3 regions of the Desulfovibrio sp. genome follow, and region 1 is predicted to be linked to each of the others. Evidence: predicted binding sites of a transcription regulator. Region 1 holds the regulator's gene; each other region holds the start of a gene.
What was found. The regulator sigma-54, encoded in region 1, starts transcription at its own class of promoters, with help from an activator protein. The targets are predictions, from matches to a motif close to CTGGCACGGNNNNTGCTT.
Positions count from the first base shown of each region.

Region 2: a site for sigma-54 is predicted at 1,911-1,928, ahead of speB (agmatinase). Genes of this name have one in related genera too.
Region 3: a site for sigma-54 is predicted at 1,699-1,716, ahead of QZ383_RS09430 (DVU0150 family protein). Genes of this name have one in related genera too.

Region 1 covers NZ_JAHZCJ010000001.1:528,575-536,080, forward strand. Annotated here, with positions in the region: gene QZ383_RS02250 (Nif3-like dinuclear metal center hexameric protein) at 1-351, opposite strand, end outside; gene QZ383_RS02255 (phosphoribosylformylglycinamidine synthase subunit PurQ) at 733-1,542, opposite strand; gene QZ383_RS02260 (CTP synthase) at 1,817-3,460, shown strand; gene rpoN (RNA polymerase factor sigma-54) at 3,756-5,180, shown strand; gene raiA (ribosome-associated translation inhibitor RaiA) at 5,217-5,756, shown strand; gene rapZ (RNase adapter RapZ) at 5,943-6,893, shown strand; gene QZ383_RS02280 (PTS sugar transporter subunit IIA) at 6,927-7,370, shown strand; gene QZ383_RS02285 (PTS sugar transporter subunit IIB) at 7,372-7,506, shown strand, end outside.
Region 2 covers NZ_JAHZCJ010000011.1:75,381-82,886, reverse strand. Annotated here, with positions in the region: gene QZ383_RS13255 (multidrug effflux MFS transporter) at 1-311, shown strand, start outside; gene QZ383_RS13250 (class I SAM-dependent methyltransferase) at 445-1,212, shown strand; gene QZ383_RS13245 (hypothetical protein) at 1,223-1,759, shown strand; gene speB (agmatinase) at 2,032-2,919, shown strand; gene panB (3-methyl-2-oxobutanoate hydroxymethyltransferase) at 2,916-3,749, shown strand; gene QZ383_RS13230 (DEAD/DEAH box helicase) at 3,825-7,064, opposite strand; gene QZ383_RS13225 (acyltransferase) at 7,076-7,506, opposite strand, start outside.
Region 3 covers NZ_JAHZCJ010000006.1:128,752-136,257, reverse strand. Annotated here, with positions in the region: gene QZ383_RS09435 (sigma 54-interacting transcriptional regulator) at 1-1,515, opposite strand, end outside; gene QZ383_RS09430 (DVU0150 family protein) at 1,827-2,132, shown strand; gene QZ383_RS09425 (sulfite exporter TauE/SafE family protein) at 2,150-3,214, shown strand; gene QZ383_RS09420 (DUF4881 domain-containing protein) at 3,228-3,824, shown strand; gene QZ383_RS09415 (hypothetical protein) at 3,918-4,229, shown strand; gene QZ383_RS09410 (hypothetical protein) at 4,289-5,194, shown strand; gene QZ383_RS09405 (YchJ family protein) at 5,364-5,876, shown strand; gene QZ383_RS09400 (hypothetical protein) at 5,876-6,262, shown strand; gene QZ383_RS09395 (glucose-6-phosphate isomerase) at 6,304-7,506, shown strand, end outside.

The sequences.
Region 1 (7,506 bases):
TTCAAGCGCACGGGCCAGCCAGCCTGCCGGGCCGTAAGCATTGACATCCAGCGAGGTATGGGCCGCGTACAGCGGTACATCGGCCTGAAACAGCAGGCGCAGCACTTCGTGGTAGTCGTCAAGCCTGTTGGGCAGCACGGCCTTGAGCAGCAGCGGATGATGGCTGAGCACAAATTGCGCGCCCCTTTCCAACGCGGAACGCACGGATGCGGGCGTTGGGTCGAGGCAGACGGCAAGCCTGGCAACATCCTGCCTGTGCGCCGCCACCTGCTGGCCCGAAACATCCCAGCCAGCGGCAGCGGCCAAGGGTGCAATTTCTTCTATCGCCTTAATAATTTCAATAGGTTGCATTGATATCACCCACCATAAAAAAAGGCACTTTCTTGCTGGTGCAGAGAAAGCGCCTCGTTGAATACGGCGTAAAAAAATGTGCAACGTGTTGTGGCAATGTCGTTTCGCACCTTGTCTGACGCGTGCGCGCAGGAAAATCCAAAGGGGGTTCAGCTCTTCGGAATCAAAGAATTTATCGAAGCCCGTGTGCTTTGTCAATAAACATTGCGCGGGAGCTGTCTGCTGCAAGGCCGCGCCATGCCCAAAATGTATACAGAAAGGGGAGGCTTAGTAAAGCCTCCCCAGAACAATCATGGCGAGAATAATCAAGGCAGCAAGTTGGGCCGGGCTGTGCAGTACATTATATAATGCGCGCCAGCCTCAGACGTGCCTTTGTTCTCTCTATTGGCCGCGCAGGTAGCGCACGGCATTCACAAAAATGAGCGTACCGGGGGCATCCAGCTCGCCGCGCGTCCAGCCGGGGTGGTTGGTCACGTGGTGGAAGGCCTCGGGGTGGGGCATAAGGCCGAGCACCCGGCCGGTGGGATCGGTCAGGCCCGCAATGGCAAGGGTGGAGCCGTTGGGGTTGAGCGGATATTCCTGCGTAGGTTTGCCCGTTGCGGGGTCTGCGTATTGCAGGGCGATGAGGTTTTCTTCCTCCAGGCGGCGCAGGCAGTCCGCATCGCGGGCAACGAGCTTGCCTTCGCCGTGGCGCACGGGCATGGAGAGCAGGGGCAGGTTTTTGGTGAACACGCAGGGGCTTGCCGCATTGGGCAGCAGATGCACCCAGCGGTCTTCAAAGCGGGCGGAATCGTTGTTGCCCAGTGAAACCTGGCGCTCAAAGCGCTGGCCGCCAAGGGCAGGCAGCACGCCCAGCTTGACCAGCAACTGAAAACCGTTGCAGATGCCCAAAATCAGCTTGCCCTCATCCAAAAACTCGCGCAAGCTCTGCAACAGGGCTGCGCCCGCGTCGTCCTTGAGGTAACGCCAGCGCATGGCCGCAGCCTGGGCCGCGCCGAGATCGTCGCCATCCAGAAACCCGCCGGGGAAAATCAAAAAGTGATAGTCGGCAAGGCGAACCTTGGCCGCCACCAGATCGGAAAAATGCACCACATCGGCCTTGTCGGCACCGGCCAGACGGGCCGTGTGGGCTGTTTCCATGTGCGAATTTGTACCGTAGCCGGTGATGACCAGTGTGTTGACCGTACCCATGCGGGGGAAGCCTCCTTGGCTTTGCAACGCGGATAATCCCGGCCATGCCTTGCGGTGTGGGCCGGACGTGCTTTTGCCTTGGGAACCTTGGCTGACCCGCGCCGGGCATAACAGATGACCGGCGCGCGGGCCGCTTGTGGTGGGCACGCACGCTGAAAAGGGAATAACACATTACTTAGCTTGTTTTACTTAGTCAATGCTAGCCAAAAAATTCAATTTGGGTTAAGACTGTTTGGTTGAACTATTCAACATACCCAAGTACAGGTGGAAGTGCATGAAAACTAAATACATTTTTGTGACGGGCGGCGTTCTGTCGTCGTTAGGCAAGGGCCTCGCGGCTGCGTCTTTGGGCGCGCTGCTGCAAACGCGCGGGCTTACGGTAACCATCCAGAAGCTTGATCCTTACATCAATGTTGACCCCGGCACCATGAACCCGTTCCAGCACGGCGAGGTCTTTGTTACCGATGACGGCGCGGAAACGGATCTGGATCTCGGGCACTACGAACGTTACCTTAACGTGCCCATGTCGCGGAAGAACAACACCACTTCCGGTGCCATTTACAACCACGTTATCGCCAAGGAACGTCACGGCGATTACCTGGGCGCCACGGTGCAGGTGATCCCGCACATTACTGATGAAATCAAGAGCGTGGTGCTCTCCCTTTCCGATGGCGAGGACGCGCCCGATGTCGCCATTATCGAAATTGGCGGCACCGTGGGCGACATCGAAGGCCTGCCCTTTCTTGAGGCCATCCGTCAGTTACGTTCCGACCTTGGGCGCGACAACTGCCTGAACATTCACCTTACCCTGGTGCCTTACCTGCGCAGCGCTGGCGAGCACAAGACCAAGCCCACCCAGCACAGCGTCAAGGAACTGCTCTCCATCGGCATTCAGCCCGACATTATTCTGTGCCGCTGCGAGCAGAGCATCCCCGAAGAACTGCGCCGCAAAATTGCCCTGTTCTGCAATGTGGATCAGGACGCCGTGTTCTCTTCGGTGGACGTGAACAATATTTATGAAGTGCCGCTCAAGTTCTATGAAGAAGGCTTTGACCAGAAGGTAGCCATCATGCTGCGCCTGCCCGCGCGCAATGCCCACCTTGAAGCCTGGGAAAAGCTCGTGAGCGACTGCGCCAACCCCAAGGGCAAGGTCACCATTGCCATTGTGGGCAAGTACGTTGACCTCAAGGAAGCTTACAAGAGCCTGCACGAAGCCCTCATCCACGGTGGCGTTGCCAACCGTGTTGAGGTGGAGCTGCGCTACGTCAATTCCGAAAATGTGGACGAAAGTAATTGCGCGGAATCCTTCAAGGGCTGTCACGGCATTCTTGTGCCCGGCGGCTTTGGCTACCGCGGCGTGGAAGGCAAGATTGCCGCCATCCGCTATGCGCGTGAAAACAACATTCCCTTCTTCGGCATCTGCCTTGGCATGCAGTGCGCGGTTATCGAATTTGCCCGCCACGTGGCAAACCTTGATGACGCCAACTCGGAAGAATTCAACCCGCTTTCTGACCACAAGGTTATCTACCTTATGACCGAGTGGTTCGACTTCCGCACCAAGAACGTTGAAAAACGCGACGCGGGTAGCGACAAGGGCGGCACCATGCGCCTTGGCTCCTACCCCTGTAAGGTGCAGCCCGATACCAAGGCCTTTGTGGCCTACAAAAAGGGCATGGTTGATGAACGCCACCGTCACCGCTACGAATTCAACAATGCCTTCAAGGAAATGCTGGGCGAAAAGGGCATGGTTTTCAGCGGCACCGCCCCTGACGATTCGCTTGTGGAAATCATTGAGCTGAAGAACCACCCCTGGTTCCTTGGCTGCCAGTTCCACCCCGAATTCAAATCCCGGCCCATGAACGCGCATCCGCTGTTCCGCGAATTTATCGGAGCGGCGAAAAAGTTCGCCAAGGTGTAATTCGCGGCGTTAACGCAGCGAGGCTTATTGGTTTTCACCACGCTTGGGTATCGCAAAATCGCGCAAAAAGGGGAGGGCATTGCCTTCCCCTTTTTTGGTGCGCAGTTTATTTTCAGCGGCGCAAAAACTGCGCCAAATCTGGGTTTTTGACGCGGGCAGCCCGTGCCTCAGGATAGGGATGCCGCGAACCTGATCTTGCAACTGTTAGCTATTGCATAATTTTTGCAGATGTGGCACAGTACTTGTAAACAGATAATTCTATAGTCCTATGGCTAGTTAAGGCAAAAGAGTACACATGGCACTGGAACTACGGCAGCAACTTAAGCTGTCACAGCAACTGGTAATGACCCCGCAATTGCAGCAGGCAATCAAGCTGTTGCAACTCTCACGCGTGGAACTTCTGGAAACTGTGCAGCAGGAGCTGCTTGAAAACCCCTTTCTCGAAGAATCTTCACTTACGGACGATGCCTCCCAGGAGCAGCACGACGACAGCCGCGAAGCGCCCAAGGAGGAAGTGTACGACAGGGAACTGGCCAAGGACGCCGACTGGGAAGACTACCTCGGCGAGTTTGCCAGCACACCCCGCCTTTCGCAGTCACGCGAATTTGAACTTGCCGAAGAAATTTCGCCCCTTGAAGCCCGCTATGCGGCCAAGCCCACCCTAGAAGGGCATCTGTTCTGGCAGTTGCGCCTTTCTTCGCTGACAGAAGAGCAGAAGGGGATTGGCGAGGTCATCATCGGCAATCTCTCCTCCGCCGGGTATCTGCAAGCCAGCATTGAAGAAGTGGCAGAAATGGCCCAGGTTGCGCCCGAGGCCGTGTTGCCCGTGCTTGAAAGGGTGCAGCTTTTTGACCCCATCGGCGTTGCCGCGCGTGATGCGCGCGAATGCCTGATGGTGCAGATCAAAAGCCTCAACTACGCCCGCGACCCCATCCTCGTGGAGCTGGTAGAATCGCACCTTGAAGACCTCGAGGCCAAGCGCTACAAGCCCCTGCTGCGCAAGTTCAAGCTCGATATGGAAGAGCTCAAGGAGTATCTGGATATCATTCAGAGCCTTGACCCATTGCCCGGCGCAAGTTTTGGCGGCGGCGAGCCAACTTACGTAAGCCCCGATGTATTTGTGTACAAGATGGGCGACGAATTTGTGATTTTGCTCAATGATGACGGCCTGCCCCAGTTGCAGCTTTCGGCCATGAGCCAGATGAATATTGGCAGTTCGGATAAGGAAAAGGACTACTGCTCCGAAAAGATCCGTTCCGCCTCATGGCTTATCAAGAGCCTGTATCAGCGCCAGCGCACGCTTTACAAGGTTATGGAAAGCATTGTGCGCCATCAGCAGCCATTTTTTGAAGACGGCGTGACCAAGCTCGCGCCGCTCATTCTCAAGGATATTGCTGACGATATCAGCATGCACGAATCAACGGTGAGCCGCATTACCACCAACAAGTATGTGGCAACGCCCCACGGCATCTTTGAATTGAAGTTTTTCTTTAACAGCGGCCTTGAACTCGATGACGGAAGTCAGGTAGGCTCAGAAAGCGTCAAGGCTCTGATCAAGAAATTCATCTCTGAGGAAGATACCCGATCCCCCCTCAGCGATGAGCGTATCGGCGAAATGCTCAAGGAGCGTCTCAAGGTCAATATTGCGCGGCGCACGGTGGCAAAATACCGCACGGCGCTTGATATTCCATCTTCGTCAAGGCGCAAGGAGCATTTCTGATTCCCCGTCGAGTGGCTCAATACTTAGGAGGAACTTATGAACATCTCATTTGCTTTCAAGAATTTTGAAGCCTCCGAACATCTGAAGAAGTATGCCCGTCGCCGCATGGAAAAGCTGGGACGGTTTTTTGGCAAGGCCTCTGGCCTTGAAGTTGCCGTTGTGCTGACAGTCGATAAGTTCCGCCATCGCTGCGAAGTGACCGTTACAGGCGAAGGCCTGCACATCAACGCCACGGAACAGACCTCAGACATGTATGCAGCCATTGACCTTGTGACAGACAAGGTTGAATCGCAGATCAAGCGCCAGGTGGCCCGGGTAAAGGCCCAGCGGCGGCATGCCCGTAATACGGATGTGGACGTGTTTACCTACAACCTCGATGCCGAAGCCGACGTGCAGCAGCCCGCTGACGGCACCGACCGCCTCGCCACCAAGCCCCTGCATCTGGATGAAGCGCTCATGCAGCTTGATTCCATCGGCAGCGAGTTTCTGGTGTTCTTTAACGCAGAAAACAACCGCATCAATGTGGTATACCGCACCAAGGTGAGCGGCTATGCCCTCATTGACCCCGTGTTGTAATCATTCATAATGGGGGGGCGGGCTGGCAACAGCTCGCCCCCGTTCAGGCGCACCCCCCCCTGCCGTTTGCCGCGCAATGGCCCTTACCCGGCTTGAGCGCGGCGCGGATTTGGCAACGTCCGTCAGAAGCCTGTGGCGCATAACCCCGGCTGCAAACGGCGATCTGACCCCGAAGAGGCGAATGTCATGAAGGATTCCGCGCAGATACCCGCCACAGATTCCACCCTTGCCGCACAGCCTGATGCTGACGCGCCCGTTCCCGGCGTGGATGTGCAGGTGTGCATTGTCACGGGCCTTTCCGGCGCTGGCAAAAGCACGGCGCTCAAGGTTTTTGAAGACATGGGTCACTTTGTGGTCGATGGGCTGCCGGTGAGCCTTGTCATGGAAATGGTGGACATGATGTCGCGCCCCTCCATGAGCCACTTCAAGGGCATCGCCCTCGGCATGGATCTGCGCCAGAGCAATTTTGTGGAAGACATCAACGACTGCCTGAGCATGCTCGCGGGCAAAAACATCCGCCCCATGCTGCTTTTTCTTGAGGCCAACAATCAGGAACTCATTCGCCGCTATGCCTCGACCCGCCGCCCGCATCCGCTGGAGCGCGAGGGCATGGGCCTTGAGGCGGCGCTTCTGGCAGAGCGCAGCAGTCTGCGCCCCCTGCGCGAAATGGCTGATCTGGTCATCGACACTTCGCGTTTTTCTATCCACGACCTGCGGCGCGCCATCCAGAAGCGCTGGAGCGGCAACAAGGGCAAGCTGCGGGCCATCAGGGTCAACGTGATTTCTTTCGGTTTCAAATACGGCGTGCCGCGCGAGGCTGATCTGGTTTTTGACCTGCGCTTTCTGGCAAACCCCTATTTTGTGGAAGAGCTGCGGCCCATGAGCGGCAAGGACAAACCCGTTGCCGACTATGTGTTCAATTCGCCCCATGCCCGCGAATATCGCGACAAGCTGGTTGATCTGCTGTTTTTTATGCTGCCGCTCATGGAGGCCGAAGGCCGCTACCGCATAACCGTGGCCGTGGGCTGTACCGGCGGCCGCCACCGCTCGGTGGCAATGGCCGAAGAAATTTTACAGGCGCTGCGGCAGGCTGATTATCCGGCTTTTCTGGAGCATCGGCACCTTGAACTTGGCTAAAAAAGCTGGCACGTTCTGTTGCGTGAGGTTGTCATGACGGACGAAAACAAGAAGACTCAGGTTGGAATCATTCTGGTTTCGCATGCCGACTATGGTTCGGCCATGCTGCGCACCGCCGAATTCATACTCGGGCAGCAGAGCGATTGCAGCTCCATCAGTGTTGACGTGGCGCACGAGGTTTCCGAAACCGTTCGCCGCCTTACGGACGCAACCCAGCGGCTCGACAAGGGCGCGGGCGTCATTATTCTTACGGATATGTTTGGCGGCACGCCCACCAATCTTGCGCTTTCGCTGCTGGCAACCCATAAAGTTGAGGTTGTTACCGGCGTGAACCTGCCCATGCTGCTCAAGGTGTTTACCTCGCGCGACAAGGAGCTTGAGGAAGTGGCCCGCATCGCTGGCGAGGCAGGCGCAAAAGGTATTGTGGTTGCGGGCAGCATGCTGCGCAACAAAGCCCGTGACAAAGCCGATAGCTAGTATGTGGTTTCGCGTGGACAATCGCCTGGTTCACGGCCAGGTCATCGAAGCCTGGTTACCCTACACAGGGGCGCGACATCTGGTGGTAGCCAACGACGAACTTGCGGACGACATAATGCGGCAGCAGATAATTGAA
Region 2 (7,506 bases), on a different contig from region 1:
CGCCAGCTTCCCCCTTGCCGCTGCTCGTGGGGCTGTTTTTCATGATCGCCCTCCAGGGCATGACGCTCCCCACCAGCTTTACGCTTGGCATCAGCGCGCAAAATGTTGGCGCGGGAACGGCCTCGGGCATTCTGGGCGTGGCGGTCTTTATTTTTGGCGCGTGCACCTCCCCCCTTGTGGGGCTGGCCGGGGGCGATACCGCCGTGCCGCTGGGCCTCGTGAGCGCCTGCACGGGGCTTGCCGCCGCAGTGCTCGGACAAGTTGGCAACAGCGAAATGCAAAAGCGCGCCGTACGGGAAAAGCAGGCCTGAGCACGATCATTTCTGGCAGGGAGCGGGCGGCATTGTTGCTGCAAATCAGCCCGCCGCATTGACGCGCTGTAGTCTGATGTTTACAACAAGTGGCGCTTGCGCTTTTTTTCGCCGCGCAGGGAGAATCGGATTCATGGATTGGGATGCCCGTCTTTATGACCAGAGCCACGACTTTGTGGCAGCCTACGGTGAAAACCTGCTGGGGCTGCTGCCCGATGGTTTGGGCTTTGTTGTTGACGTAGGCTGCGGCACTGGCGCACTGACAGAAGCCTTGACCGCCAGAGCCGCCCGCGTGGTGGGCATTGACGCCTCGCCCGACATGATCGTGCAGGCCAGGATGCGTCTGCCGCGAGTGGAATTTCTGGTAATGGACGCCTGCGACATGCCGTGGAACGGCTGCGTGGACGCGCTGTTTTCCAACGCCGCGCTGCACTGGATAGAAGATCAGGAGCGCTTGACCGCCGTCATGGCGCGGGCGCTGCGCCCCGGCGGCCTGCTGGTGTGCGAATTTGGCGCGCAAGGTAACATCGGGCGTATCCGCGCTGCCTTTGGGGCGGCCTTTCAGGCCGCGCTGGTGGGGGAGGGCATTGGCCCGGCGCATCTGAACAGCGAGCGTTTTTATTTTCCCTCGGCGCAGGAATATGCGGCCCTGCTGAGCCGCCACGGATTTTCCGTGCGGCTGGCGGAAGAATACGACAGGCCCACCCCTCTCAAAGGCGGGGAAGAAGGCCTTGCCCGCTGGATGGCCCAGTTTTTTGCCCAGGATCTGGATTGCGTGGCCCCAGAGGCTCAGGAAAAAGTTTTTGCCGCCGTGGCGGATGCCCTGCGCGCATCCATGTGGAATAACGACGGTTGGATTGCTGATTATCGGCGGCTGCGGGTCGTGGCCGTAAAACACTAAGGGAGTCTCCATGCCCGAAGCTCAAGAACAATTTCAGAATGGCGTTGCCAAGGTTCTGGAAGCCGTAATGTTCGAGAACTGGCTGCGTTTTTATTTCATCTCTGAAAAGCCCGATGCTCCTGCCGCTGCGGATGGCCAGCCCGCACTGTTCATCGCCGTGCCGGTCAAGGCCATGGAACGCATCAGCGAGATGTTTCCGCGCCTGCTGCCACTGGCAGAAGACATGAATGGTCAGGAAGTGACCTTTGAAACCTCCCGCCGCGCGGTCTGTAATTTCGTTCTGGCCCATGTGGACGGTCAGGTCATGCCCCGCGATTCTGCGGCCATGATTTTTGAGAGCGCCACCTTCCAGGTGCAGATGCAGCTTTTCAACGCCTGGGTGCAGATGCACGAAGCACAGCTTGACCGCAACTTTGTGGATTTTGGCGGCTGGCAGAAACTCTTTGACGAATGGCGCAATACGCCCGCCGCGCGCGAACTGGCCGAAAAGCTTTCCCTTTCTTTGCAGGGTGCGGCTGTTGCCCCGGGCAAGGATACTGTGCAGTAGGCTGTGCAAGAAAATATTTTGTACAGTTTTGCGCCTTCCAGGCAGGGCGCAGGTACGAGGGGTTAAACATTTTTAACGCGCCCATTGCGAGGCTGTAAAAAATTACCAATAAAAAGCAGCATGTTATATGATTATTCGTATGCTGCTTTTTGTGGCACGGCCATTGCAGCTTGGAAAGTACCTTCCTTTCTTTTGCTGACAGTCTCCTCCAACCAAAACGGCCTGCCTCCCCAAGCGGGCCGTTTTTTTATGTCAAATCACGGCAGGATCACATGCAAGACAAGTTTCTGGCTTCTGAATATCCCCAGTCTGCGCCGGAGCAAGCAGGGTTTCACATTATCCCCGTTCCTCTGGAGCAGAGCGTTTCTTATGGCGGCGGCACGGTCAAAGGCCCTCAGGCTCTGCTTGCCGCCTCGCATCAGCTTGAAGCCTGGGAATGCGGATTCGCACCTGGCGAGTCAGGTTTTTTTACCGCTCAGGCCGTGGACTGCGCTGGCCCCATAACCGACACGCTTGACCGCATAGAGGCCGCTGTGGCCCATGCCATTGCCTGCGAGGCAGTGCCTGTGGTGTTGGGCGGCGAGCATACCGTGACGCTCGGGGCCTTACGTGCGCTGGCCCGGCAGGCTGAAAAAACGGGCGAACCCTTTGGCGTTGTGCAGTTTGACGCCCACGCCGACCTGCGGCCCCAGTATGAGGGCAGCCCCTTTTCACACGCCAGCGTCATGTACCGCGCCGTGGCCGACCTCGGCCTGCCGCTCACGCAGTTTGCCGTGCGCGATTTCTGCCGGGAAGAAGCCGAGATCCGCAAGAAGTTCAACGTCACCCATTACGACGCCTACTTCCTTGCCCGCGTGGGCCTGCCGGAGCTGCCCCTGCCCGAGGATTTCCCCAAGAACATTTACATCACCTTTGATGTGGACGGGCTTGATTCGTCCATCATGCCAGCAACAGGAACGCCCTCGCCCGGCGGCATCAACTGGCGCGAGGCCCAGTACATGCTGGAACGCTGCGTGGCGGGTCGCCGTGTGGTGGGACTGGACGTGGTGGAACTGGCCCCCATTGAGGGCCTGCACCATGCGGACTTTACGGCTGCCAAGCTTACCCACCTCATCATGGGTCTGGCCCACGATGCCAACCAGAAGGAGGCTCAGTCATGAAGAACACCATAGTTACCTTCCGCGAGGCCAAAGGGCAGGAAAAGCTCGTCATGCTGACGGCTTATGACTACAGCACCGCGCGGGTCATGGACATGGCCGGGGTGGATGCCCTGCTTGTTGGTGATTCGTTGGGCATGGTGATGCTGGGCTATCCCGACACGCTTTCCGTCACTGTGGACGACATGGTGCGCCACTGCGCCGCCGTGGCACGCGGTGCGCAAAAAGCCCTTGTGGTCTGCGACATGCCCTTTATGAGCTACCATGTTTCTGTGGAAGAAACCGTGCGCAACGCCGGGCGGCTCATGACAGAAGGCCGCGCCCAGGCGGTCAAGCTTGAAGGCGGCGCGGAATTTGCCGCAGAAGTGCGGGCGCTGACGCGGGCCTCCATTCCCGTCATGGGGCATCTTGGCCTCACGCCGCAATCGGTGAACGCTTTTGGCGGGTTCAAGGTGCAGGGCAAAAGCATGGCTGCGGCTCAGAAACTGCTGGACGATGCCCGCACCCTGCAAGAAGCCGGGGCTTTCGCCCTGGTGCTGGAATGCGTGCCCGCGCCCCTGGCCGAGCGCGTGACCCAGGCCCTGTCCATCCCGGTTATCGGCATCGGCGCAGGCGCTGGCTGCGATGGTCAGGTGCTGGTGTGGCAGGATATGACGGGCATGACCCTGAGCCACCTGCCGCGCTTCGTCAAACGCTTTGGCGAAGTGGGCGCGAGCCTGCGCTCGGCGGTGGAGGCCTATGCGCGTGAAGTGCGCGCAGGCGCGTTCCCCGGCGAGGATCACGGCTATCCCCTGCCGGAAGGCATGGAGAAGACGCTGAAAAAGTTGAAATAACGCTGCCTGTCACAGATATTTGAAAGCAAAACGCCCGCAATTGCGGGCGTTTTGCTTTTTCCGGCTAAGGCGATCTCAGCGCTGGTGAAAATCCACAGGAACGCGCACACGGGAGCCAGCCTTGTTGCTGAACAGCAAAAAGCCCTGCTCCAGACCGTGCAGATAAAGGCGGCGTGTGATGTCCACATCCTTGCGGCAATACGTGGCGATATCTTCCAGCCTCCCTTCTTTCCACCATTGCAGGGCTTGCAGACCGTCGGCGCTCTTGGGTTCGCCCAGGGTGGCCTGGCCCAGATTGTCCAGTGGAAGGCGGTAGTTCAGGCGTTCGTACACGCGCTGCAAAAGATCAAGACTGGGCAGGGTGCGCAGATCAAAGAGCGCAAAGGGCGAGAGCACGGCGTAGTCAAAGCGCAGGCTGTTGAAACCCACCACAAGGTCGCTCGCGTGCAGGCGCTCGAACAATGCGGGCAGCTCTTCCTGCTGGTAGGAGAAATAGTCGTCCGCCTTGCTGTCGTAGGCCACGGCAACGCTCACACCCATGCGGTCGGCCCGGTTCCAGCCGCCCACCTCGGCGGCGGAACGCCGGGTTTCCACGTCAAAGACCACAAAATTTTTGGGCGGCGGCACGGGAATGTGCGTCAACAGGCCTGCGGCATCAAAGGTAGTTGTTCTTTGTGCGCCCGGTGTGCCGCTGGTCGCCCCCTGCGGTGCGGGGGTGCTGCCGCTGGAGCCGGATTGCGCAAGGCCGTTAGCGCCGAACAGACTGTTCTGGTTGTCCGGCGCGGAGTGCTTTTTGCTCATGGATTCTTCCTCCATTGCAGTGTGCGCGGCTTCGGTCTGGCTGCCTTCATTGATGAAATCCAGAGCCGAAACCGCAGGCCGGGGCGCTGCCGCCAGGGCAGAGGCTGCGTCCAGCGATTCCATATCCAGCCTGTCAGGGGCGGGGCTGATGCGCAGGTTGCGGCACAGGGCATCGCCTTCCGTGCCGGGGGCCAGCATTTCGCGCAGCAGCTCCAGCGCGCCGATCTTGCTGATGGGTCTGTTGCCGGATCCGCACTTGGGCGAATGCACGCAGGAGGGGCAGCCGTCCTCGCAGGGGCAGGCGGCAACAGCCTTGAAGGTGGCTTCCAGCAGGGCCCGCGCATCGGGAAAGGCCTGACGCGTCAGGCCCGCCCCACCCGGCAGTCCGTCATAAATGAATACGCCCGACAGCCCGGTCTGGGCATGCAGCGGGGTGGAAATACCGCCAAAGTCGTTGCGGTCGGCCATAATGAGCAGGGGCAGCAGGCCGATGGCAGCATGCTCAAGGGCGTGGATGGAGCCCATGTAGTGCAGAAAGCGTTCTTCCAGCGAGGCGCGGATGCTGTCTGGTATGACGTACCAGAGGCCTTCGGTTTCAAAAACCTGCGGCGGCGCGGAAAGCGGCGTGATGGTGAGCAGGCGGTTGCCAGATGTAGAACGCTTCTCATAACCGGTCACGGTATCGGTGATGCGCAGGCGGCCACGGCAGACAAGCACGCGGCCCAGCGATGTCCGCTCGACTTCTTCAAGGATATCCGTGCTTTTTTGGCCGCGCGTGCGCGTAAACCACGAGACCTTGGCGGCCTTGGCCACAATGCGGGCGCGGGCCGGGTCCATCTCTTCAATCACGTAGCTGCGGCCCCTGTGCAGGTAAACAGCGCCGGGGTGCGTCTCCTGCCATGCGCGAAAGCCATCCACCGAGCCGATGATCTGGCCGTCCTGATCTTCAATGCTGAAGGTCTGGCCTGTGCCGCGCAAATCCACATGCCGCTGGGGCCGCTTGCGGGCGGCCAGCAGTTGGGTGCCGTCCGCAGATTGCAGCAATAGTCCCTTGGCGTTGAGCGCGCGGGCGGCGGCGCGGGCAGCAGGGCTTGCCAGCATGGCTTCGCCGGGGGTGAGGGGCATTTCTGCCGCCGCGCATTCCAGATGGCGGGTCAAAATGACCTCGTTGTCCGGGTTGACCACGGCTTTTTCCGCAGGGCGGCTGAAAAAATCTTCGGGATTGCGGGCAAAATACTGATCCAGCGCATCCTCGCCCGCCACCACGATAACGGCGGATTCCTGTTGGGCGCGGCCTACGCGCCCGCCGCGTTGCAGGGTGGCCATGACCGTGCCGGGGTAGCCCACAAGGATGCACACGTCCAGCCCGCCAATGTCTATGCCCAGTTCCAGCGCGCTGGTGCTGACCACGGCCAGCAACTCGCCCGAGGCCATGCGGGCCTCGATGCCGCGTCTTTCCTCTGGCAGAAAGCCCGCGCGATAGGCGGAGATTCGCTCGGAAAATACGCCAGATTGTCCGGCCCACAGGCTGATAAGTTCTGTCATGCGCCGTGAGCGGCAGTAAACTATGGTGCGCAGGTTGCGGGCCAGCGCCGCCTTGAGCAGGTCGATGGCGGCTGTGGCAGGGCTTTGCTCCGGATTGAGAAAAACAAAGTGCCGTGGGCCCTGCGGTGCGCCGGACTGGTCAATAACCACTGGCGCATCTGTTATACGGGCGGCAGGAGCGGAGGACGGAACCTGCGCCGGAGAATCCAGACCTGTAAGGGCAGGCGTGGCTGCTGGCGCATCCGTGCCGGTCAGCGCTGCTGCCAGTTCGCCGGGATTGCCCACGGTGGCCGTGCACAGCACATAGACGGGCCGTGCGCCGTAGCGTCCGGCAATGCGGTTGAGCCGCCGGAACACCTGGGCCATGTGCGCCCCAAACACGCCCCGGTAGGTATGGGCCTCGTCCACAACCACATGGCTCAGACCCGCCAGAAATTCCGCCCACTGCTCGTGGTGGGGCAGAATGCCGAGGTGCAGCATCTCTGGATTGCTGATAAGCACCGTGGGCGGGTTACGCCGGATTTTGCGCCGAAAATGGTCGGTGGTGTCGCCATCATACAGGGCGGCAGTGGGGCGGGCCTCCTTGGGCCAGCCCTCCACCAGAGCGTTGAACGCGCCAAGCTGATCCTGCGCCAGAGCCTTGAGCGGGAAGAGATACAGGGCGCGGGCGTCACGGTCGCGCAGGTAGCGGTCGAGCACGGGCAGGTTGTAGATAAGGCTTTTGCCGCTGGCCGTGGGCGTGGCCGCAACAATGGAATGCCCGGCGCGGATGTGGTCTGTGGCAAGGGCCTGATGGCTGTAAAGCTCGTTGATGCCGCGCTGCTCAAGGGCACGGCTGATGGCAGCGGGCCAGGGCAGGCGCGTGGGCGCGTAGCATGGCTCCACTGGCGGAAAGAGCTTGTGGCACGTGACCTGCGCGCCCAGCTTTTCCGAAGCCAGCAGCGCCGTGATATATTCCCCCACAGACACCGTGCAGCGACCTATTCCGCAGTGACGGGCTGCTGCGCGCTTTCGCCGGGCTTAAGGCAGCGCAGCACGCGGGCGGGCGAGCCAGCGGCAAGGCAGAAGGGCGGCACGTCGCGCGTGACCACGCTGCCAGCGCCTATGATGGCCCCCTCGCCAATGATTACGCCCTTGAGGATAAGGCAGTTCATGCCAATCCACGCATAGTCGCCAATAGTTACCGGGCGGTCGCCTTCCATGCCGGGTTCTGTGGCGCGGGCTTCCGGCGGCCAGTGGGCGTGAAAGTCGGAATCCACCACAACGCAGTTGGGGCCCACCATGACCTGACGCCCAAGGCGTATGACCTTGGAGCGCGCGGTGATGGACGTGCCGCTCAACTGGCAGCCGGGGCCGATTTCAATGCTGGCTCCGGGGCCGAAGGTGCGCAGCCGCACGGGATGGGCCAATG
Region 3 (7,506 bases), on a different contig from region 1:
CCGCGCGCTGAGCCTGTGGATGGCTTCGGAAACCAGCTCCTTGCCTGTGCCGGTTTCGCCCACAACCAGCACGTCGGCCATCACCTGCGATGCCTTGCGAACATTGTCGCACAAGGCAAGCATGGTGGGTGATGTGCCAATAAGGCTGTTGACGGGCAGGTCTTCGGGATGCGGTAGATCTTCCACTGGCTCGCGCTGCTGCTGGGCATCATCCTCTGCGGCTCGCAGGCGGCGGGCCTCCGCGGCAAAGCGCAAGCGTTCAAGCAGGGTGTTTATACCAGACTTGAGCCGTTCCAGTTCGCGCGGCAGTTGGGGCATATCTATATTGTTGTCATCCCCTTCGGCGTTGCAGCGTTCAAGTTCCGCAGTTACGGCATTGAGCGATCTGCCCGTCTGCCGTGCCAGCCACCAAAGGCTAAGGCCCAAAAGCAGCATGCCGCCAACAAAGGCCCCCACATAGATGCCCATGAGCTGCACGCCCGTGCGTGTGGTGGTAAAACTGGTGTCCAGTACCGCCAGACCGCCCAGTACGATTGTTGCCTGCGAAGCTGGGCTAAAGGTTACAGGCACGTAACTTACCCTCTCCACCCGCATCTGGCTGCTGCTCCACAGGGAGCTGTTTTCAGAAAGGGGAAGTTGGCCTGATTTGCCCTCCTGCACATCGGATACCATGTTCCAGTAATTGAGGTGCTCAGGGCCGGGCCGGAATGCGGTGTTGAATCCCGGCCTGCCAAAATCGCCGATAAAACCAGCGCGCACGGCATCCGTGCCCAAGCTGCGCTGGGCCAGACCAGCATCCGGCACCTCGGACTGAAAGAGCATCCAGCCATCGCGATCAAAAAAAAGTGTACGCACGCGCCCCTCATCGCCTGATGCGGCAATGGGGGCATTGGGGCCGGAGTATGTGGACAGGATATCCCGCAGCTCCCGCAGATCCAGCGAAAGCATCAGGTAGCCGGCAAACGTGCCTTCCGCATCATGAACCGGGGTGGAAAAACGCAGCACGTGCAGGTTGATATTCTGGTTGCTGCCCTTAACCGGCACCATGGAGTAGGTCACTTCCACGGGTTGAGCAACGCTGACGTGCCCGGTGCGGTGTTCAGAAGCAATGGAGTGGAAGGGGCCGGTGGGGCTGGCAAGAGCCTGCCGCATGGGAACATTGATGATATCTCCGCCCGTGTTGACAAGCAGATAGCGGTTGTCAGGAGCCAAACCCTCAAAAGCCAGTTCCCTGTAGCGCAAGCCGCCGGCCTTGGCGCGGAATTTGAGCCGGTTGGCCATGTCTTTTTGATCCATGGAGCCAGCAGCGAGAATAAGCAGCTGATTGCGCGTTTCTTCAAGGGCCTGTTCCAGCGCAAGGCTCATTGCCTGTGACTGAAGCTGTGCATTGCGCGCAATTGCGCGATCAAGAATGGCCTCGATGCTGCTGCCTGTAGCAGTAAAAATAATCAGCAGTACGAGCGCCAGCAGGGGCAAGCCTAGCATCAGCATGCGGCTTGCAAGGCTGCGATTCATAAAGAACGCCGTGAACTCCAGTGAGCTGCCCTGGGGAAGTGTTCTGTGTAAGCGCATGGTGATTCCCTGTTTTGTGCAAAAAAGCGCAATCTTGGGGCTGAGTATAAAAAACATTGCCCTTCGTGACAAGAATTTTCGCGCAAAAATAGAAAAAAAGGCGCAATTACAGGCAATAATTATGCAATGGCACAGCCTTTGCTAATACTTTCACATTCGAGGCAACGAGGCGGTGCCTGCCCCGACGGGAGTCATCGCAAAATGGGTAAGATGTGGTTGAAGTGGAGATGTCACATTTTGATGTGGAGGAAGTTATGAAAAGGATGCAGAGGCTCTGGACATGGCTTACAGGTTGCGCGCTGCTGGTTGCGGCATTGCCCGGCGCGGCCCTGGCTGCTGGCGGCGGCAAGGTTGCCAACGTTGTGGTGGTTGCCGATACGCGCAAGCTTGACGGTATACTGTACTGGTGGGCTGAAATGTATAATGAAAGCCACTTCTTTTTTGCCATTCTGACTATGGCCATCATCCCGGTCACAGGTTGCATATTGGGTTGGCTGGCGGATGTCGTCATGACGCACATCGGCATTGACCTCAGGCACCGCGAATTGTCCGAAAAGTAGTCGGAAGGAGGCAAGTTATGGAATGGTTGTATATTTTGATGCCCATTTCCGGCGTGTTCATTTTCTGGCCGGGCCTTGTCATTCTTGGTTTGGGCGTTGGCATTATCGGCGGCTTCTTCGGCATGGGCGGCGCCTGGATGGTTACCCCCGGCCTGAACATTCTTGGTTTCCCCATGGCCTTTGCCATTGGTACCGACGTGGCGCAGATGGCGGGTAAATCGCTTATCTCGACCATGCGGCACGGCAAGTTCGGCAACGTTGACTACGGTTTGGGCCTGACCATGCTGGTTGGTACCATCGTGGGCGTGGAAGTTGGCGCGCAGATGGTCATGTGGCTGGAACGTCTGGGTTCCGTCGACAAGGTCGTGCGCTGGTTGTACGTTGTCCTGCTGGTGTTGCTGGCATGGCTTGTATTTCACGATATCGCCGCCCGCCGCAGGAAGGAACGCGAAGCCAAGGCCCAGAACAGGGAACTTGACCACGGTGCCACCGGCGTTGACTGGGCCTCCCGCCTGCACGCCATCAAGATTCCGCCCGTGTTCCACTTCAAGCAGGCCAACATCACCTGCTCCGCATGGCTGCCCATCTTCGTCAGTTTCTTCACCGGCTGGCTGGCTGGTATCCTCGGCATCGGCGGCGGTCTTATCCGCATGCCCGCCCTGGTGTATCTTGTCGGCTGCCCCACCCATCTGGCGGTGGGTACGGACCTCTTTGAAGTCGCCATCTCCGGCCTCTACGGCACGGCTTCGTACGCATACAAGGGCCGCGTGGAACTGCTTGCCGCTCTCATCATGCTGTGCGGTGCGGCCATCGGCGCGCAGATCGGCGTTGTCGCCACCAAGTATGTAAAGGGCTACGGCATCCGCTTCGTGTTTGGCCTGGCCGTTATCGGCTGCCTCATCTCGGTTGTGTGCAAGCTGGTTGAAGCTGAATTCCCGGCATGGGGCTGGCTGCTTGGCCCGGCTGCTACAGTCGACGTACTTGGTTTCGTGTCGGCTATCTCCCTTTACATAACCGTCAAGATGGTACAGGGCGCCAAGGCGGAAATTGCCGCCAAGAAGAACCAGCCCGCGGCCAACTAGAAGGAGACCCGCCATGAAGATTCGTAACCTGATGCTTATGCTGGCGATGGCCTTCTCTGTTGCACTGCTCACCGGCTGCAACTTTGACGGAGGCGTGGAACAGGGACGCTGTGTGGCCTTTGATCCCGCAGCCAATACCCTCACCATCGTGGTGGACGTGACGCACGATCAGTTTAACCCGCACTACAGCGGCGGCACGCATACCTTCAAGCTGCCTGTGGAATCCAAAGACATGGGCCCGAGTCCCAGTGTGGGCGGCCGCCTGATGATCGACCTAGCCAAGAACACCGTGCTTATCTATGACCAGAAGACCAACAGCGTGCGCGAACTGGCCGTGCAGTTCACCGATGTGGAAAAGAACGTCGGCTCCGACCATCCCAAGGTCAAGGGCAAGACCTTCCCCATTATCGACAAGGATCAGCAGACCGTCACCGTGTACTCTGGCCGTCAGAAGTCTTTGATTACCTTTAAGATTCCTGCTGAAGCCCAGGATTACCCGGCCTATGTGTGGACCGCAGGCGACGAAATGCGCATTGCCTACCGCAATGCCGACAAGGCCCAGGCCATGCGTATCATGAACGTGTCCAAGACCAACATCTTCAAGAAGTAAACCCCCAGGGTGCCTACCCCCACCCTGCGCGCCGGAGCGGTTCGCCCCGCTCCGGCGCACCTCGGGTGGACAAACACACTCAGGAGAGCATCAATGAACAGTTACCGTCAGACCCTCTATTCCAGCATAATCCGGGTTGCGGCCAACGCAGTCATGGTTGGCGCGATCTTTGTGGGCATGTATCAGTCGGCCCACAGTTCTGGGGCCTCGGAACTGGTGTTCTGCGCATGGTTTTTTGGCATCACGGTGCCTACGTGGGCAGGGGCCTTCTGGCTCACCAAAAAGGTGCGTCAGGTATATCCCGCCGAGTTTCAGAGCCTTGTGGAACTGCCGCGCCTCGGGCAGCGGCTCGTAAGCTGGCACGTGGCCGAAGCGTCCATGTGCCCTGTCATTGATCGCCGATAAACGGGAGCAGCAGCATGTCGTGTGTCATGACCATACCACAGGCGGGCAGGAAGGAACCTATGGGGGAATTCATCAAGAGTCAGGGTTGGCAAAACTGCCTCCAGACCCGTGCCCGGCAGCGGTACTGGGGCGCTCTGTGCGCCCTGTTGCTGGGTTTTGCCCTGCTGGGAATGCTTGACGGCCTGCAAGGACTCGCAAGGTCTGGCGCGGATGTGATCGAATTGCTGCCCGGCGGCAGCGTGTCCATATCCGGGCCGCTGACCATCAAAAATCCCGTCAACAGCGACCTCAAGGCGCAATTTATCCCGGAAAATCCGGCCCTTTTTTATGATCTGGAAGGATTCTTTGCGGGCTACTGGTTTGGCAACGGCATGTGGCGAGGCAGTGTGCGCGCCGATGCCGTGGCGGAACCCGGCAGTTACGGCCTGAAGGTTTCCTTCAGGGGTGCGGCTGCCAGCACCACGCAGCACTATACTGTTATTGTGCATGCCGATGAAACCGCCATGCGGGCGGCGTCTACTTCGTACTTGCGGCGCGTTACCGGCTATAACCCCTTTGTGCTGGCTGCGGGATGCTGTGGTCTGGCCCTGTTGGGCGGGGTTGTGGTGTTCAGGCTTGGCAGCAAGTACATACGCCAACTGACAACCCTTGGCTGCGGAGAAATCGTGCGCGTGGAACAGAATGCTGACACTACCGCGCAAGCGCAATCCGGCCACATCTGGTGCCTGCTGTATGGTCTGCGCGCGCCAGCAAAGGGAACGCCCTGCGCCGTTTATGATGCGCAAGGCATGCCCCTTGGCACTGCCCGCGCCGAAGAAGCAAAGAACGGCACGCTTGAACTGAATTTTGACTCAATCACAAGCCCGGCGGCAGAAGCCGGTGCGACCAATACCGCCGTTCGTCCTGGCTGTCTTGTCCAATTGCGGCCTCCAAGGCCGCTCTCTCCTCCGGTCACAGACAGATAAGGTCGTTCGGTCTCCTGCGGCATGCACTTGGCGCGTCACCTGTGCATGCCGCTTTTTTTTTGTCCCCCGCATTCATCCCGCCTTGCCGCTCTTGCCGCCTGCTTTGCCATAAGCTATGCTTATTGTGTTGCATATGCCCCCTGAGGGCTTAAACCAAGGCGGAATTTTCATGTCTCAACTTTGCCCCTGCGGCAGCGGCCAGTCTCTGGACCAATGCTGCGGCCCCCATATTGAAGGCGCGTCCTGGCCCCAGAACGCAGAAAGCCTCATGCGTTCGCGGTATTCGGCCTATGTGCTTGGCCGCCATCAGTGGCTTGTGGAAACCACGCATCCTGACTACCGGGAAAATGTGGACGCCGACAAGCTGGCCGAGCAGACCAGGGATATCACTTGGCTGCGTCTTGATATTGCCGCGACCGAAAATGATGTTCCCGCCGGAGAACACGGCGAACTTTTTGATGTCGTTGAATTTTATGCCTATTACGAGCTGGAAGGGATCCCCCGCCAGTTGGGCGAGCGCAGCTTTTTTCAGCGCAAGGACGACAAGATTTATTATGTGGACGGCGTGGCCCTGCGGCCTGACGCCTACCGCAGGCAGGAACCCAAGGTGGGGCGTAATGATCCTTGCCCATGCGGCAGCGGCAAAAAATACAAAAAATGCTGCGGGGCTTCCAAATCCTGATGACCACGGACGCAGAACGCGCAAAAAATTCCGGCAGGGGCAAGAATGGTTCTCTGACAGCCATCCGGCAGTTTTGTCTGGAGTGTCAGGGTGCGTCTGCCAAGGCGGTTCGCGCCTGCGCGGATGAAGAGTGTCCCCTTTGGGCCTGGCGGCTTGCCACACTGGCGGGCGAGGAATGCCCCGCCCCGGCGGAAGAAGCCGCGCGTCAGGCCTTGCGGGCCATTCGCAGGCAGTGCATGGGCTGTGCTGGCGACAGGGTAGAGGTGCGCGCCTGTGCGGCGCGCGATGCCTGTGCCCTGTGGCACTGCCGGTTTGGCGTGCGTCCGCAGACATACAAGGCCGTGCGGCGGCGTTTTTTTGCTCCCAAACCCTTGCGACTTTTGTAATGCGCCGCCAGGAACGCGGCGCAACACCACAGGAGGTATCCATGCCTCATTTGCTCGAATGGTCGAGAGCGTATGCTCATCGCCTTGACGCTGATTCTGCTGCGGCCCTGAAGGTTCGCGCGCCGGAAGTAGCCCAGAGGCTTCAGCGCGAGCTGGCATCCGGCGAGCTGCCCTTTATTTCCATGCCCTTCCGCGCCAAGCTGGAAGTGGAAATGGCCCCGCTGATTCCCCGCATCAAGGCCTACAAGCATATGCTGGTGCTGGGCATCGGCGGCTCTGCCCTTGGGGCTCGGGCCATGCAGCAGGCCTTTGCGCCGGGGCAGGACGGCCCCGCTCATCGCGGCCCGTGGCTATGGATTGCGGACAATGTCTGTGCGGAGCGCTTTGAAGCCCTGCTCGGCAAGCTCAATCCCGCGGAAACCGTGGTGGTGTGCATCAGCAAGTCTGGCGGCACCATTGAGACCATCTCGCAGTATTTTCTTGTGCGCGACTGGCTTAAGGCCAGCATGGGCGAGGGCTGGCAGGATCAGATGATCGTTGTCACCGATGAGCGCAAGGGCTACCTGCGTGAAGAAGCCAACCACTATGGGCTGACCGCCCTTGAAGTGCCGGATTATCTTGGCGGCCGCTATTCGGCCCTTTCTGCTGTGGGGCTTTTGCCCGCGGCCTTTCTGGGCATAGACTGGCAGGCCCTGCTGGACGGTGCAGCCGATGTTGCCCGCCCCCTGCTGCAAAATCCGGAGCAGGTGGCCGAGCATCCTTCGTTTGCCCTGGCTTGTTGGGCCAAGGCATTGGAAGATAAGGGCTACAGCCAGCTGATATTTTTCAGCTACATCCCGCAATGGGCCGCCTACGGCGACTGGTTTGCCCAGCTTTGGGCCGAAAGCCTGGGCAAGGACGGGCAGGGCAGCCAGCCTGTGCCAGCCACGGGGGTGACGGATCAGCATTCCATCAACCAGATGTTTTTGAGCGGCCCACGCAACAAGGGGTGCATTTTCCTGACCAGCCGCGATCAGGCGCAGGGACCCAATTTCGGCATGGATGTGCCGGATCAGTGGGCCTGGCTGCGGGCCAAGCCCTTTGGCAGCCTGCTTGAAGCCGAGGCCCTTGGAACCCGCATGGCCCTGTGCCAGAGCGGCGTGCCCCTGCTGCATGTGGAAATGCACAACAACGGCCCCCGCGCCGCTGGTTCGCTCATGTTGCTGCTTGAGGCGGCCACCCTGTTTACGGGCTGGCTCATGGGC